Linked DNA regions of Methylomonas sp. 11b. The protein of the gene in region 1 interacts with the protein of each later gene in a pairwise test. Links are inferred from orthologs where the notes say so. Each region holds a gene or a part of one and is shown on either strand. Other genes may lie near its edges. The genes, in order: def and METH11B_RS0119395.

Region 1 (7,025 bases):
AGCGTATTGATGACCAATAGCCAGGAATACATTTCGCCGAGTTCCGATGATTCCTGGGTGGCGCTGCTCATCAATTGCAGCGATAGCAATACGAAGCCGAACAGCAGAATAATGGTGGCGCTGGCCGGTAATTTTATTTTTGAATGGGCCATGTGTGCCAGGCGCTAGAAAGAAACCAGTGGTTATCCAGATAGGCGACCGGACGCAGCGGTATCGGTAGCTGCTCGCGGTTGAATTGAGTTTTTACCGCCAGCAGGTAAGGTGTGCCGGCTGTCACGCGTTCGGCGGGAATTGGTGTGCTGTCATGCACGGCCGCCATGAAATTCATTGCGGCGCTCAAGGTTAAAAACATTTCGCTGCGATCGAACGGGGTTTGCACCACATATTGATTCAGCAAGGCATGGAATTGCAGGCTGTACGTCAGTTTGTGTTTATGGATTATCGTGTCCCACAACGCGCCGGGCTGGCGTAGTTCTATCGTTACGTCCCAGGTTAAGCGCACACCTTTGTGCAGCGCTTCCTTGGCAGTCGGGCTGAGCCGATAATCGATATGAGCATGCACGTCATAACCGCCATCGACATGTTCCAAATCGGCATATTCGATGCGCGCGGAATAATCCCCGGCTTCAGCCACGCCTGGCGCAATTTGCAGGCAGATCATCAATGCCCAGCACCTAATCGGCTTTATGAAGCTTGGCATAATAAAAGCCATCCATTTGCCGGTCGCCAGTGATGATTTGCCGGCCGTGTGGCCGCGCAATGCTCCAGTGCGCGTCGATATGAATTTCGCTGGCGTCAGTGTGTTCGGCAAGGAATGCGGCGATTTGCGCTTCGTTTTCCTGTTTCAATACAGAGCAGGTGGCGTAGAGCAAGATGCCGCCAGGTTTCAGCAGCTGCCAGGCGTTAGCAAGTATCCTGGCTTGCAGAGCTTGCAAAGCGGCAATGTCGTCCGCGCGGCGCAGCAACTTGATGTCGGGATGGCGGCGGATCACACCGAAGCCGGAGCAGGGGGCGTCCAGCAGTATCCGATCAAATTGGCGGTTGTTAGCCCACGACGCCGACTCACTGGCGTCGGCGGCCAAGGTCTCGGCGTGCAAGTTTAAACGCTGTAAATTGTCGGTCACCCGTTGCAGACGCTGTTGATCGATATCGACCGCCAGCAGTCCGGCCAAGGCCGGTTGGCGCTCCAGAATGGCGGCGGTTTTGCCGCCCGGCGCGGCACATAAATCCAGCACCTGCTGACCAGGAAGCGCGTCGAGCAGTTCCGCCGCCAGTTGCGCGGCCGTGTCTTGTACCGATACGCGGCCTTGGCTAAAGCCCGGCAATTGCTCGACGGCCAAGGCTTGGTCCAGCCTGATCGCGGTTTCGCAGCAGTCTACCAATTGCGCAGCGATACCTTGCGCTGTCAGATCGTCTACGTAGGCGGCTCGGCTACCTTGCAGCAGATTGACGCGCAAAGCCATCGGCGGCGCTTGATCGTTGGCGTGCAGGATTTTTTCGTAATGTTCCGGCCAGTCGTGCCTGAGCAAATCAATCATCCAGCCCGGATGATTGTAGCGGGCCTGACTGTCCGCGGTACAGGCTTGTTGCAAGGTTTCGGCGTCGCGTAAATATTGTCTGAGTATCGCGTTAACCAAGGACTTGGCCCAGGGTTTGTGGCTGGTGGCGGCTACAGTTTCCGAAACGGCGGCGTGCGATTTAACCCGCATGTGTTGCAGTTGATACAAGCCGATTAGCAGTAAGGCTTTAATGTCGCCGTCTTTTTGCTTGAGCGGTTTGCTGAGCAGGCGGCCCAGCATAAAATCCAATGCGTAATAATGACGGATTACCCCATAGCACAAGGCTTGGACGAAAGCCCGGTCTTTGATGTCCTTGATTTTGGGTAGGCCATGTTCCAGGGCGGCGGTCAGCGATTGGCCGTCGCTGAGGACGTGCGCGAGAATCTGTGCAGAGCAGCCGCGCAGATTCATAGGCCTAGGATGACGCGGTCGGCCGTATGGGCATTCATAAAATCTTTGCCGGCGATGCGTTTACCGCCGGGAAGTTGTACTTCCAGTAGGCGCAGCACGCCGTTACCGGTCGCTACGTCCAGAGCGTGTTCTGCGCAACTGATGGTGCCGGGGGCTTGCTCAGCGGTTTTATCGAGCACCTGGCTGCGCCAGACGCGCAACACTTGGCCTTGATAGAGAGTTTGTGCCACCGGCCAGGCGTTCAGGCCACGTACTTGACGATCCAGTTGTACAGCGGAGTTTTGCCAGTCCAAGTTCGATTCCTGCTTTTCCAGTTTGTGGGCGTAAGTGACTAGGGACTCGTCTTGCGGTTCGGCTTGCAGCGACCCATTGGCTATCTGCTCGACCACTTTAACCAGCCCTTCGGCGCCCATGTGCGCCAATTGATCGTGCAGGCTGCTGGAGGTGGCGTCGGCACTGATTGGGCATTCGGCTTTATAAAGCATGTCGCCGGCATCGAGTTTTTTTACTACTTTCATGATGGTGATGCCGGTTTTAGCGTCGCCCGCCATAACGGCACGGTGAATCGGCGCCGCGCCGCGCCAACGCGGCAGTAACGAGCCATGAACATTAATGCAGCCCTGCTTGGGAATGTCCAATACCGCTTGCGGCAAAATAAGGCCGTAAGCCACGACGACCATTAAATCAGCATTGAGCGACGCTAATTGCGCAATCGATTCGGGGCTTTTGAAGTTTTCCGGCTGATAAACCGGGATATTGGCGGATATGGCCAGTGCCTTGATCGGGCTGGCGGTCAGCTTGCGGCCGCGTCCGGCTGGCCTGTCGGGCTGAGTATAAACCGCACAGACTTGATGCCGCGAATCCAGCAGGGCCTGCAAGGTGGGAACCGCAAAATCCGGCGTACCGGCAAACACGATTTTCATGAGATGTCCTGATTAGCCCTGCGACTTGTGAATTTTATCCAGCTTGGCTTTAATGCGGTTGCGTTTGAAGGCCGAGAGATAATCGACGAATAACTTGCCTTCCAGATGATCCATTTCGTGTTGAATGCACACCGCCAGTAATTCGCTGGCCTCCAATTCAAAACTTTCGCCGTCGCGGTTTAGCGCCTTGACTTTAATATGTTCGGCGCGGCTGACTTTTTCGAAAAAGCCGGGTACCGACAGGCAACCTTCCTCGGATTCTTCAACACCGTCGCGCTCGATGATTTGTGGGTTGATCAGGCAGATCGGTTCGTCTTTGTTCTCGCTGACGTCCATCACTATAACGCGTTTATGCACGTTTACCTGAGTTGCGGCCAAGCCTACTCCCTTGGCGGCATACATGGTCTCGATCATGTTGTCGACCAAGGTCTTGATGCCGTCATCGACTGTGTCCACCTCGGCGGCGACCGTCCGCAGCCGTTTATCGGGAAACTCCAGAATTGTAAGAATACTCACCCATTACTCCACTTGCTAACTGTAATAGTGGGATTTTATCCGAAATTGCCCAGGGTTTGAACGTGAAGACTAAATAGGGCTGGGTTTAGGTTGGATCGGCTCGTGCTGGCATAATGCCCGAATTAATCTAAACTGTGCGGCAAATCGATGGTTGGTTTTTTACGCATTTGTTTCAATTTGGGCTAAGCGGCATGCACCAGATATTGACGCTTGCCGATTTTGCGTTTGGGCGCTTCGTCCGGCGGATTTTGAACGGTTTTATAAGCTCTGGCAGGATAAATTATGTTTTTTCGCGCGATACTGGGAATACTAATACCACTGGTTTTTGCCGCAGTGGCTTGGGCCGATGAGCTGAAAATAAACCCCAATCATCCCGATCAGTACACGGTTGTTAAAGGTGATACTTTGTGGGACATTTCCGGGAAGTTTTTACAGCACCCTTGGGAATGGCCGCAGCTATGGCATAACAATCCGCAAATCAAGGATCCGCATTGGATATACCCGGGCGACACTTTGTACTTTTCTTATGTAAACGGCGTGCCGCGTCTGAGTTTGTCGCCGGACGGCAATGACGAAAAACTGTTGCCGCGAGTGCGCGAGTCGGAGATTGATCAAGCCATTAGAATGATCCCCAGCGATGCCATCGTGCAATTCTTGAATTCGCCGAAAGTCGTAACAGCGGAAGAGTTGCAGCACGCACCTTATGTCATCGGGTTTGTCGGCGAACATTTGATCGCCGGCGCCGGAGACGGGGTTTACGTCAGGGCCATCGAAAACCCATCCGGCTTGGGGTATACCATTTATCGAGCAGGCAAGGCCTATGTCAGTCCGGTTACCAAGGAAATTTTAGGTTACGAAGCGCAATACATTGCTGATACCACGCTACAGGAACCGGGTGATCCGGCCACCTTGCTGATTAATAAATCCGATATGGAAATTCAACGCGGCGACCGCTTGATGCCTACTTCGGAGGGAGAGTTAGCTTTAAATTATTTTCCAAGGCCGCCTAAACATCAGGTGGTGGGCAGCATCATTCAAGTGAAGGGCGGCGTGTCGCAGATCGGTCAACACGATGTAGTGGTCATTGACAAAGGTACTGCCGACGGTTTGGAGGTGGGGCACACCTTGGATGTGTATCGTAAAGGGCATGTCATCGTTGATAGGTATCAATCTCAGGAAGCGGTGGCGGTGAAAATGCCGGACGAGCTAGCTGGTGTGTTGATGGTGTTTCGGCCGTTCGAACGCGTCAGCTATGCGTTGGTGATGCAGGCAACTGCCGCGATGCATACGTTGGATAGAGTGCAGACGCCCTAATGGGATATCTGTCATCAGCAGGCTTTAACTCGCTCTGGATTGCCGTTTAAGCTGTTTTGGAATCCGCACTCAATCCGCAAATCAAGTACTGGCTGGCGATGCTGCGTAGTCCCGGCGTCGGCAGTCAGGCCATTCAGCGCTTGCTGGCGCATTTTGAGCCCGAGCAGATATTCTCCGCGTCGCGAGCCACTTTAACTGGCTTGGGTTTCAGCGAGAAATTGATCGACGCTCTGCAAAAACCGGATTGGCAAAAGGTCGAAGACGACATTCGCTGGTTGGAGCAAGCCGGTAATTATGCATTGACCTTGGACGATGCCGACTATCCGGCGCAACTGCGAGAAATCGCCAATCCCCCGCCGATATTATTTGTCAAAGGCAATCCAGCCTTACTGCAAGAGCCGCAATTGGCAATGGTCGGTAGTCGCAATCCGTCGCCGGTTGGTATCAGCACCGCAATTCAATTTGCCGAAGCTTTAGCCGAGGCCGGCTTTACCGTGACTAGCGGTTTGGCTTTGGGAATTGATGCTGCCAGTCACCAAGGTGCGTTAAACGTAAACGGGCAGACCATAGCCGTGGCGGGTACTGGGTTGGATCGAGTTTATCCGGCTTGTCATAAACAGCTGGCTACGCAAATTGTCGAACATGGCGCCTTGGTTTCGGAGTTTCCGCCGGGTACCAATGCCAAAGCCAATCACTTTCCCCGGCGAAACCGAATCATTAGTGGTTTGTGCGTCGGCTTGTTGGTGGTGGAGGCGGCCCAGCAAAGTGGGTCGTTGATTACCGCGCGTTTGGCGCTTGAGCAAAATCGGGAAGTTTTTGCGATTCCCGGCTCGATTCATAACCCTTTGGCGCGCGGTTGCAATGCATTAATTCGCCAGGGAGCTAAATTAGTCGAAACCGCACAAGATATTTTTGAGGAATTAGGTCATTATAATCAAAGGTATATGCGAGCCGAGTCGGAATTGCCGCAGACTTCGCTTGACCTGGAGCAGCAAAATCTATTGAAATTGATTCCGTACAGTCCCACAACGGTCGATACTCTGGTGCAAGATAGCGGTTGGTCCGCGGAAGAAGTTTCCTCGACGCTGCTGGTGTTGGAGTTACAAGGCTACATTGCCGCGCTTGCCGGTGGTGGCTACCTCCGAGTCAAATAAAGGTTCTAATGAAAGAAGATATTTTCGATGTGCTCATTTATCTGTTTGAAAATTATCTGGATGGCGACAGCGATAACTATCCGGATACTGCCGTCATTGCCAGCGAGTTGCTGGATGCGGGTTTTCAGCAGCCTGATGTCAATAAGGCGTTCGATTGGCTGGAGTCTTTAGCCGAAATTGAGAGCATCACACCGGCGGTTTCATCGTCGTTCCGCATTTTTAGCGGTCAGGAAATCTCCGTGTTCGACATGGAGTGCCGGAATTTCTTGATGTATCTTGAGCACAGCGGCATCTTGACGCCGATCAATCGCGAGATCGCTATTGATCGGGCGATGGCCTTGAAAGACGAAAATATTACTCTGGATAAATTGAAATGGATTGTATTGATGGTGTTATTAAGTCAACCCGGCGATAGCGCCGCTTTCTCCCGAATGGAAGACATAGTTTACGATTTGATACCTACTTCTTTACATTGATTTTTCTACGGACAGCATGAGCAAAAGTTTAGTCATTGTAGAGTCACCGGCAAAATGCAAAACCATAGAAAAGTATCTGGGTAAGGACTTCCAGGTATTGGCTTCCTACGGCCACGTCCGAGATTTGATTCCCAAAGAGGGAGCTGTAGATCCGGAAAACGGTTTTGCGATGAAATACCAGGTGATTGATCGCAACCAACGCCATCTGCAAGAGATAGGCAAAGCTATCAAAAACGTCGATACCCTTTATTTGGCGACTGACCCGGATAGGGAGGGTGAGGCGATTTCCTGGCATGTTTTCGAGCATCTGAAAGAAAAAAAGCTGTTAAAAGACAAGGAAGTGCTGCGGGTGGTGTTTCATGAGATCACCAAAAAAGCTGTTACTGAGGCTATCGCCCATCCCACCGAGTTATCTAATAATCTGGTCAACGCTCAACAGGCGCGGCGGGCTTTAGACTATTTGGTTGGTTTTAATCTATCGCCGTTGCTATGGAAGAAAATCCGCCGCGGCTTATCCGCTGGTCGCGTGCAAAGCCCTGCGTTGCGGATGATCGTCGAACGTGAGATGGAGATCGAGGCGTTCAAGACCCGCGAATACTGGTCGCATACCGCTGAAGCCAGTGCGCAAGGGCTGCCGTTTAAAGCCAAATTAACGCATTTCAATGGTGAAAA
Region 2 (7,165 bases), 2.0 Mb from region 1 along the record:
GCTGGCGGACTTTTTTCGCCGCTCCTTTGATAGTCCTCGTCTAATGTAGCCATAGCTTCGGCGGGCGGTACAAGCAGTGTGTCGGTCATGACCGAATAGGTTAATTCGAATAAGCGCTTCAAAGCAATTTGCCAGGTGCTGTCCGTTAAGGCGTATAGTGCATCGCTGAATTGTAAAAATCGGGTAAACGGTTGTTCGGCGACAATGAGCGGCAAGGTCGCGGTAAACCGGCCGGAGTTGCCGATCAAATCCCAAAAGCGAGCGAATCGTGTAACACGTTGCAAGTCGGTAAAGCCTATATCTCGGGTGCTGAGAATGGCATAGGGCGGCTGTGGGTCATAACGTAGCTGGTAGTCATCTGTGTGTCGATTGATTGGCGCGCCGCGCAGGCGTTTTAAAATCCCGACCTGAATTTCTTGGGGATTCAGCGCAAACAATTTATCGAAACTGGCGCCGAAGCCGGCCAGGGTGTCGCCAGGCAGACCGGCAATTAAATCGGCATGAATATGGGCGTTGGAATGCTGCCGGAGCCAGCGTAAATTGGTTTCGGTCTTTTGGTTATCCTGTTTGCGGCTGATCAATTGTTGAATGGCCGGATCGAAGGTTTGTACGCCCACTTCAAATTGCAGTACACCGTGCGGGAATTGGCTGATGGCCTGCTGCAGACGCGCAGGCAAATTGTCCGGAATCACTTCAAAGTGCAAATATAAATCTTCGCTCAAGCGTGCCAAAAAAAATTCGAGGATAGCGACGCTGCTGTCTACTTTTAGATTAAACGTGCGGTCTATGAATTTAAAATGTCGTGCGCCGCGCTGGTACAGAATCGCCATCTCGCGCAAAAAGCCGTTTAAATTAAACGGTTTGGCAGTAATATCCAGGGATGACAGGCAAAATTCGCATTTGAATGGACAGCCTCGCGAGGCTTCCACGTAGATAATTCTTTGACGAATGTCGGTGTCGGAATAGTGTGGATATGGCGATGCCAAGTTGTCCAATGCGGCCATTTCGCCGGCCACAATTTTTTCTGTTGGTTTAAGTCCTGACAATAACTGCCGGCATAATTTCGGAAAGCTTATTTCGCCGTTACCGGTGACGATATAGTCCGCCAATTCGGCAACGCTCGGTAAATCCGGCGGATGACTGACTTCCGGTCCGCCAAGCACGATGATAATGTCCGGTGCGACTTGTTTCAGGATGGCTACCACTGCGCTGATTTCCGCCACATTCCAGATATAAACGCCAAGGCCGATGATCCGCGCTTGTTGTTGCAGTAGTTTTTCGACAATTTCGATCGGACGCTGCTGGATGCCGAATTCTAATAAAGCCGTGTCTGTTTGTAACGTGCCCATGTTCGCGTAGAGATAGCGTAAGCCAAAAGCAGTGTGAATATATCGGGCGTTGAGAGTGGTGATAACGATGCTGGGCATATCTGATGAGGCGGATTGCGTCTTGATTGGTTTAATGCGCCAGCATAGCACCAATTTTGGTGTCAGAAACAGCTCTAGGCAGGTTGGTAAGTGCAGGTTACGCGATACTGCAAACTATTTATAAAAAAGTGGCTTTGCGGTGAAAATGCTGGGCCGTATCAGCTTGGCTCGGTGAATTATGTTGCCGATTTCTGATTAGGGCGGTGCTAGCTGGGGGATAAAACGCTTGTGCTAATCGGCCTATGAATTAACTGAACGGCGACCGATTTTTCCAAAAAGCGGGAGCTAATAATTCAGAAAATCGGCTGCAATGGATGCTTATTTAAGTTCGTCAAGTAAAGCCTGTGCGGCTTGCTGTTGTTGTTTTGAGCCTTTGGACAATACATCTTCGGCTATCAATTTTGCAGCTTCTGTATCGCCCATGTCGATATAAGCTTTCGCCAAATCGATTTTGGTTTCGAATTCGTCCATATCGGTCAAATCAGAAACTCCCAACTCAAACTCGTTGTTGTCAGTGGTACTGATTATTGGCGTGTCGAAGTCGAAGTTAAAATCAAACTCGCCGCCTGATTGCGCTGGCGTTTCCAAAGCTTTGTCGGAGGATTGCGCTGGTTTAGGCGTGATATTGTCAAAATCGGAAAAATCGAATGTTTCCAGCTTCAACTGCGATTCTAAATTCAGCTCCGGTTCGATGCTTAGGCTATCGTCAGCTTGTGCTTTGGAGGTGATGCTGTCGAAGTCGAAATCGAAACTGTCTGCGTCCGCTAACGCTTCTTTGCTGGTATCAGCCAGGTCTGAAGTAGTCTTTTTTATGTCATCGAAATCGCTAAAGTCGAATGACTCTAAATCGGTTGGTATCTCGGACTTTGCTGCATCCGTGTTGGTTTTATCGGCTGTCGCTGCGGAGTCGGCATTATCAATGTCGAAGTTAAAATCGAAACTCTCCAAAGCGTCCAGAGCACTAGGAGATTCCTCGGTGCTGTCAGCCGGTCCGGATGCAGTATCTGCACCTGTTCCTGCAAAATTGGCGAAATCCAGAGATTCCAGTTCCAAGGCAGCCGAATTCGCTTCAGATTTTTCCGAGTCAGTATCTAGCGCAAAGTCGAAGTCGAATGATTCTATGTTGTCGTTGCTCGAAACTGCGATATTTTCAGCGGTTTCGGTAGTATCAGCAGCAGTTTGGGAAGCAGGTGGCTGATCGAAATCGATACTTTCGATATTTACATTGGCTTGTTTGCTTTGGTCCGACGATTTGGCGCTACCGCCGAAACTTCCCAGATCAAAATCCAGTCCGTTATCCTCCAGCGCTAAATCCTTATCGATATCCAGATCCGACAAGTCGTCTTCGAGCAACGCAAAGCTTTTATCTAAATCGATAATTTCCGTGTCGGCCGTAGTGGAGTTCGCTACGCCGACGCTAGTATCGCTTTTGCTGATAGGGGCGGTGGTAGCGGCAAAACTGCCGCCAAACAAGGCTAAATCAGGGACAATTTCTTTAGCCATGTCCGTGACTTTTTTCCAGAATGGCTTATCTGCCTGTTTGCCGGCATCGGCTAGTTCTTGCGCATAACTGGCAAAACTATCTTTGTTTTCACTGGCGTAATAGATTTCCAGTAATTTCAGTTTGCATTCGTCGCGGTTAGGCTGTTCGCTTATCGCATGACGGATCAGTTCTTCCGCTTGCTGGTATCGGCCATAAGCCAAGTAAACATCAGCTTCCGAAATGGGGTCCACTTCGTTTTGATCGGTATCGAAGGCATCGAAATCGCTAGGGGTAAAGTCGCTGATAAACGAACTTTCGCCTACAGTGCCGACGTCGTATTCGTCGGTACTGCTGATGTCCATAATCGGTACGGAAAGGCTACTTTCCGAGTCGGGCAGCCGAATTTGGCTGGCCGAAGCGAACATGCTTTCGGTGTTGGTGCGCTCGTCAATTTTACGTTTGCGCCATAGTAACCAGCCCAGTAAGCCAAAAATGCCAGTGCCTAAGGTGCCGGCAACCCAGTAATAAGCGTCCGAGCCAAATAAGCCTTCGTCTTCCGCAACAACCGGTGGAGGTGGCGGTGGGGTAACCTTAGGCGCGGGTGGAACAATAGGCTTGGGCGTCGGTGGTGCCACCACTGCAGGTTCGGAAACCGGTGGTTGCGGCGTGGGCGTTACGGCCGGCGTTGGAGGCTCGGGGCTGACGACGGGCGGCTGAGGAGTTGGTTGCGCAGGCTGCGGGCTAGGCTCGGCCTGTGCTGGTTTGTTATTTTGTAAAGTGGCCAGTTGCTGATCTTTTAAGGCCAGCAATTGCTGCATCATCCCCAGTTGTTGTTCCAGTTTTTCGATGCGAGCTTGTAGCTCCAAATCCTTCCCATCGCTGGCTTGATCAGTAGTGCTATTTAAAGCCGGGTTAGCTGCGGCAGCCGCGGCTTGTTCGGTTTTTGTCGAACCGGTTCCGGCGGCCTTGGCTTCGGTGGGTGCTACCAATTCAAGCGCTTTCTTGGTCGTTTCGGCTTGAGCGGTTTCCGGCTTGACCTGTTTACTGGTGGCTTTTCGCTCATTTTGCGCTTGTCTTTGCGCCGGATTCATAATTGCATCCGGCTCAGGAATCTTTAACGTGGCGCCTTCTTTCAAGGAATTGATATTGCCGTTGTTAAATGCGTCCGGATTGGCTCTGTATAAAGCGGTCAGCATTTTCTGGGTAGGAATGTTTTTTTCCTGACCCACTTGGGTTGCGATACTCCACAAGGTGTCCGATTTTTGGATTGGGCCGAATTCGCCGCTGGTGGGTGTTTGTGGGGTAATGTCGTCGGTAGGGGCTGCACGTACCGCTCTTTTTGGTGCGGTTCGAGGTTTTCTTACCGGGCGCTCTAATGGCTCAATGGGTTCGGCGCTGTAACCGCTAGTTTCCGCGACAGGCATTACCGGCTGGTTATAAGCCGTCGGCGGGTCGATGAGCAATGTGAACTCGCGCATCATGCTGCCTTGCGGCCACGTCACTTCCAACAGGAAATCCAGAAACGGCTCCGTCAATGCTTCCCGAGAGGATACTTTTACGATGATGGAGCCGTTTGCTTGGACTACCGGTTCCAGTTTGATCTTTGACAGAAAATAATTCCAAACCACGCCGGCTTGGTCGAATTTTTCCGGTGGGGCCAATTTCACCGTGACATCGGCCGGATTTTCGCCCGGCGCGACGCTCAGTCTGATTTCGGCATTGAGTTTTTGGTTAAGGGCAGAATGTAATTCAATTTCGCCGATACCTAAGGGTTGGGCACTGACTGGTGCCAGTAAAGATACAACCGCTAAGGCTTTAGTTAAATTGCTCACATTGCTTTCCTTCACTTGTAATACCTCGGTACTTACTGACCCACTATAAAACACAGAGCTAAGCGTAGACTAGATATAGCTTTTTACCAGCACTTCGGCTATTTGCACACTGTTAAGCGCAGCACCTTTTCTGACGTTATCGCTAACGACCCACAGATCGATGCCGGTCGGATGCGAAATATCCTCGCGGATTCTGCCGACAAACACGTCGTCGTTACCAGACGATTCAGTAACTGCGGTTGGATAGCCGCCGTTCTCGCGCTCGTCCAACAAAGTGACGCCGGGGGCTGCGGCCAATAGTTCGCGAACCTGCTCTGCGGAGATTTTCTGTTTAGTTTCGATATGCACGGCTTCCGAGTGCCCGAAAAACACCGGTACTCGAACTGCGGTCGGATTAACTTGGATATCGGCATCGCCCAGGATTTTTCGAGTTTCCCAGACCATTTTCATTTCTTCCTTGGTGTAGCCGTTGTCCATAAACACGTCGATTTGCGGCAACACATTGAAAGCAATCTGCTTGGGATACACGCTAGGTGTCACCGGTTTGGCGTTCAGCAGGTTGGCGGTTTGCGTCGCCAGTTCCTCGATTGCTTCCTTACCGGTGCCGGAAACGGCTTGATAGGTGGCAACATTGATGCGGCTGATACCTACGGCATCGTAGATTGGTTTCAAGGCCACCAACATTTGGATAGTCGAGCAATTCGGGTTGGCAATAATGCCGCGATTTTTGTAGTCAGCGACTTTTTCCGGATTAACTTCGGGCACTACCAATGGAATGTCGTCGTCGTAGCGAAATTGCGAGGTGTTATCGATGACCACGCAGCCTGCCGCAGCCGCTTTCGGCGCATACTCGGCGGAAACGGAAGCGCCGGGCGAAAACAGGCCAATCTGCACTTTAGAAAAATCGAAGGTTGCCAAATCTTCAACGACCAACGAACCGCCTTTAAACGGGATGCGTTTGCCTGCCGAGCGCTCGCTAGCCAAGGCATAGACTTTGCCAACCGGAAAATTACGTTCTTCCAGGATGGCAATCATGGTTTCGCCGACCGCACCCGTGGCGCCGACGACTGCTACATCATAAGTTTTAGACATATTAATTATCCTTTTACGGCGTTGAGTACGGCATCGCCCATGCCGGAAGTGCTGACCTTGATCATGCCTTCCGAGTAAATGTCCGCGGTTCTGGCTTTACTGTCTAATGCGGTATTCACCGCGCGTTCTATACGTTCGGCGGCTTCCGGCTGGTTAAACGTGTAACGCAGCATCATCGCCACCGACAGAATGGTTGCCAATGGATTGGCGATACCCTGGCCGGCGATGTCCGGTGCCGAACCGTGAATCGGTTCATACATGCCCTTGGCGTTAGCATCCAATGAAGCCGAAGGCAACATGCCGATAGAGCCGGTCAGCATCGCCGCAATGTCGGACAAAATATCGCCGAACATATTGCTGGTCACGATCACGTCGAATTGTTTCGGTGCCCGCACCAGTTGCATCGCGGCGTTATCGACATACATATGGCTCAATTGCACGTCTGGGTATTCCTTGCCGACTTCGGTCATCACGCTACGCCACAATTCGGTCACTTCCAGCACATTGGCTTTATCTACCGAGCACAATTTTTTGTGGCGTTTTTGCGCAATCTTGAACGCGGAATGAGCGATGCGGCGGATTTCCGATTCGCTGTAAATCTTGGTATTGATGCCCACTTTCTCGCCGTTTTCCGCAACATGCACGCCGCGCGGCTGGCCGAAATAAATGCCCCCGGTCAGTTCGCGCACGATCATCAGGTCCAGGCCAGAGACTACTTCCGGCTTCAAGGTCGATGCGTCGACCAGTTGCGGATACAAAATCGCCGGGCGCAGGTTGGAGAACAGGTTCAGTTCGGAGCGAATGCCCAATAAGCCGCGTTCCGGACGTACCGCATGTGCCAGCGGTTCCCACTTTGGGCCGCCAACCGCTCCCAGCAACACCGCATCGGCGTTTTTGCAGAGATTCAGCGTGGTTTGCGGTAGCGGCGTACCGAAAGCGTCGTAAGCGGCGCCGCCGATCAATGCGTTCTCGAATATCAAACCCAGATTCATGTCGGTGTTGATAAAACTCAAGACTTTGATTGCTTCGGCAACAATTTCCGGTCCGATGCCGTCGCCGGCCAGGACTGCAATTTTTTTGGGCATTTTTTTACCTTTCAATGGAGCTTACGCGTCTTTGAACAACCACGGAGCGCGTTTGGCGCGCTCGGTTTCATAGCTTTTAATTTTGTTGGCGTGTTGTAACGACAGCGCAATATCGTCCAGACCATTCATCAGGCGGAAGCGGCGGTTTTCATCGACGGTAAAGCCAATGTTTTGACCGCTAGGCGTGGTGATGGTTTGGGCTTGTAAATCAATGGTTAACTGATAGCCATCTACGACTTCCTGGAA

What was found.
Region 2: the proteins of def (region 1) and METH11B_RS0119395 interact in binary tests that used the Escherichia coli proteins (3 or more experiments, as listed by UniProt). The link is inferred for Methylomonas sp. 11b from one-to-one orthologs.

What each region holds. Positions count from the first base shown.
Region 1 is NZ_KI911557.1:2,040,598-2,047,622, reverse strand. What follows is about bases 1,658-4,444. They hold def (peptide deformylase), read right to left. Parts: upstream 3,410-4,444; coding sequence 2,906-3,409; downstream 1,658-2,905. Other genes in these bases: METH11B_RS0109845 (LysM peptidoglycan-binding domain-containing protein), read left to right, coding at 3,692-4,444; fmt (methionyl-tRNA formyltransferase), read right to left, coding at 1,967-2,893; rsmB (16S rRNA (cytosine(967)-C(5))-methyltransferase RsmB), read right to left, coding at 1,658-1,970. In the rest of the region: METH11B_RS0109870 (sensor histidine kinase), read right to left, coding at 1-152; METH11B_RS0109865 (DUF4390 domain-containing protein), read right to left, coding at 134-661; more of rsmB, read right to left, coding at 675-1,657; more of METH11B_RS0109845, read left to right, coding at 4,445-4,723; DNA-processing protein DprA, read left to right, coding at 4,780-5,877; METH11B_RS0109835 (DUF494 family protein), read left to right, coding at 5,886-6,353; topA (type I DNA topoisomerase), read left to right, coding at 6,370-7,025. UniProt on the Escherichia coli protein: Removes the formyl group from the N-terminal Met of newly synthesized proteins. Requires at least a dipeptide for an efficient rate of reaction. N-terminal L-methionine is a prerequisite for activity but the enzyme has broad specificity at other positions.
Region 2 is NZ_KI911557.1:4,030,390-4,037,554, forward strand. What follows is about bases 3,824-6,750. They hold METH11B_RS0119395 (aspartate-semialdehyde dehydrogenase), read right to left. Parts: upstream 5,835-6,750; coding sequence 4,812-5,834; downstream 3,824-4,811. Other genes in these bases: METH11B_RS30020 (FimV/HubP family polar landmark protein), read right to left, coding at 3,824-4,742; leuB (3-isopropylmalate dehydrogenase), read right to left, coding at 5,840-6,750. Also shown: METH11B_RS0119385 (B12-binding domain-containing radical SAM protein), read right to left, coding at 1-1,427; more of METH11B_RS30020, read right to left, coding at 1,746-3,823; more of leuB, read right to left, coding at 6,751-6,919; leuD (3-isopropylmalate dehydratase small subunit), read right to left, coding at 6,941-7,165.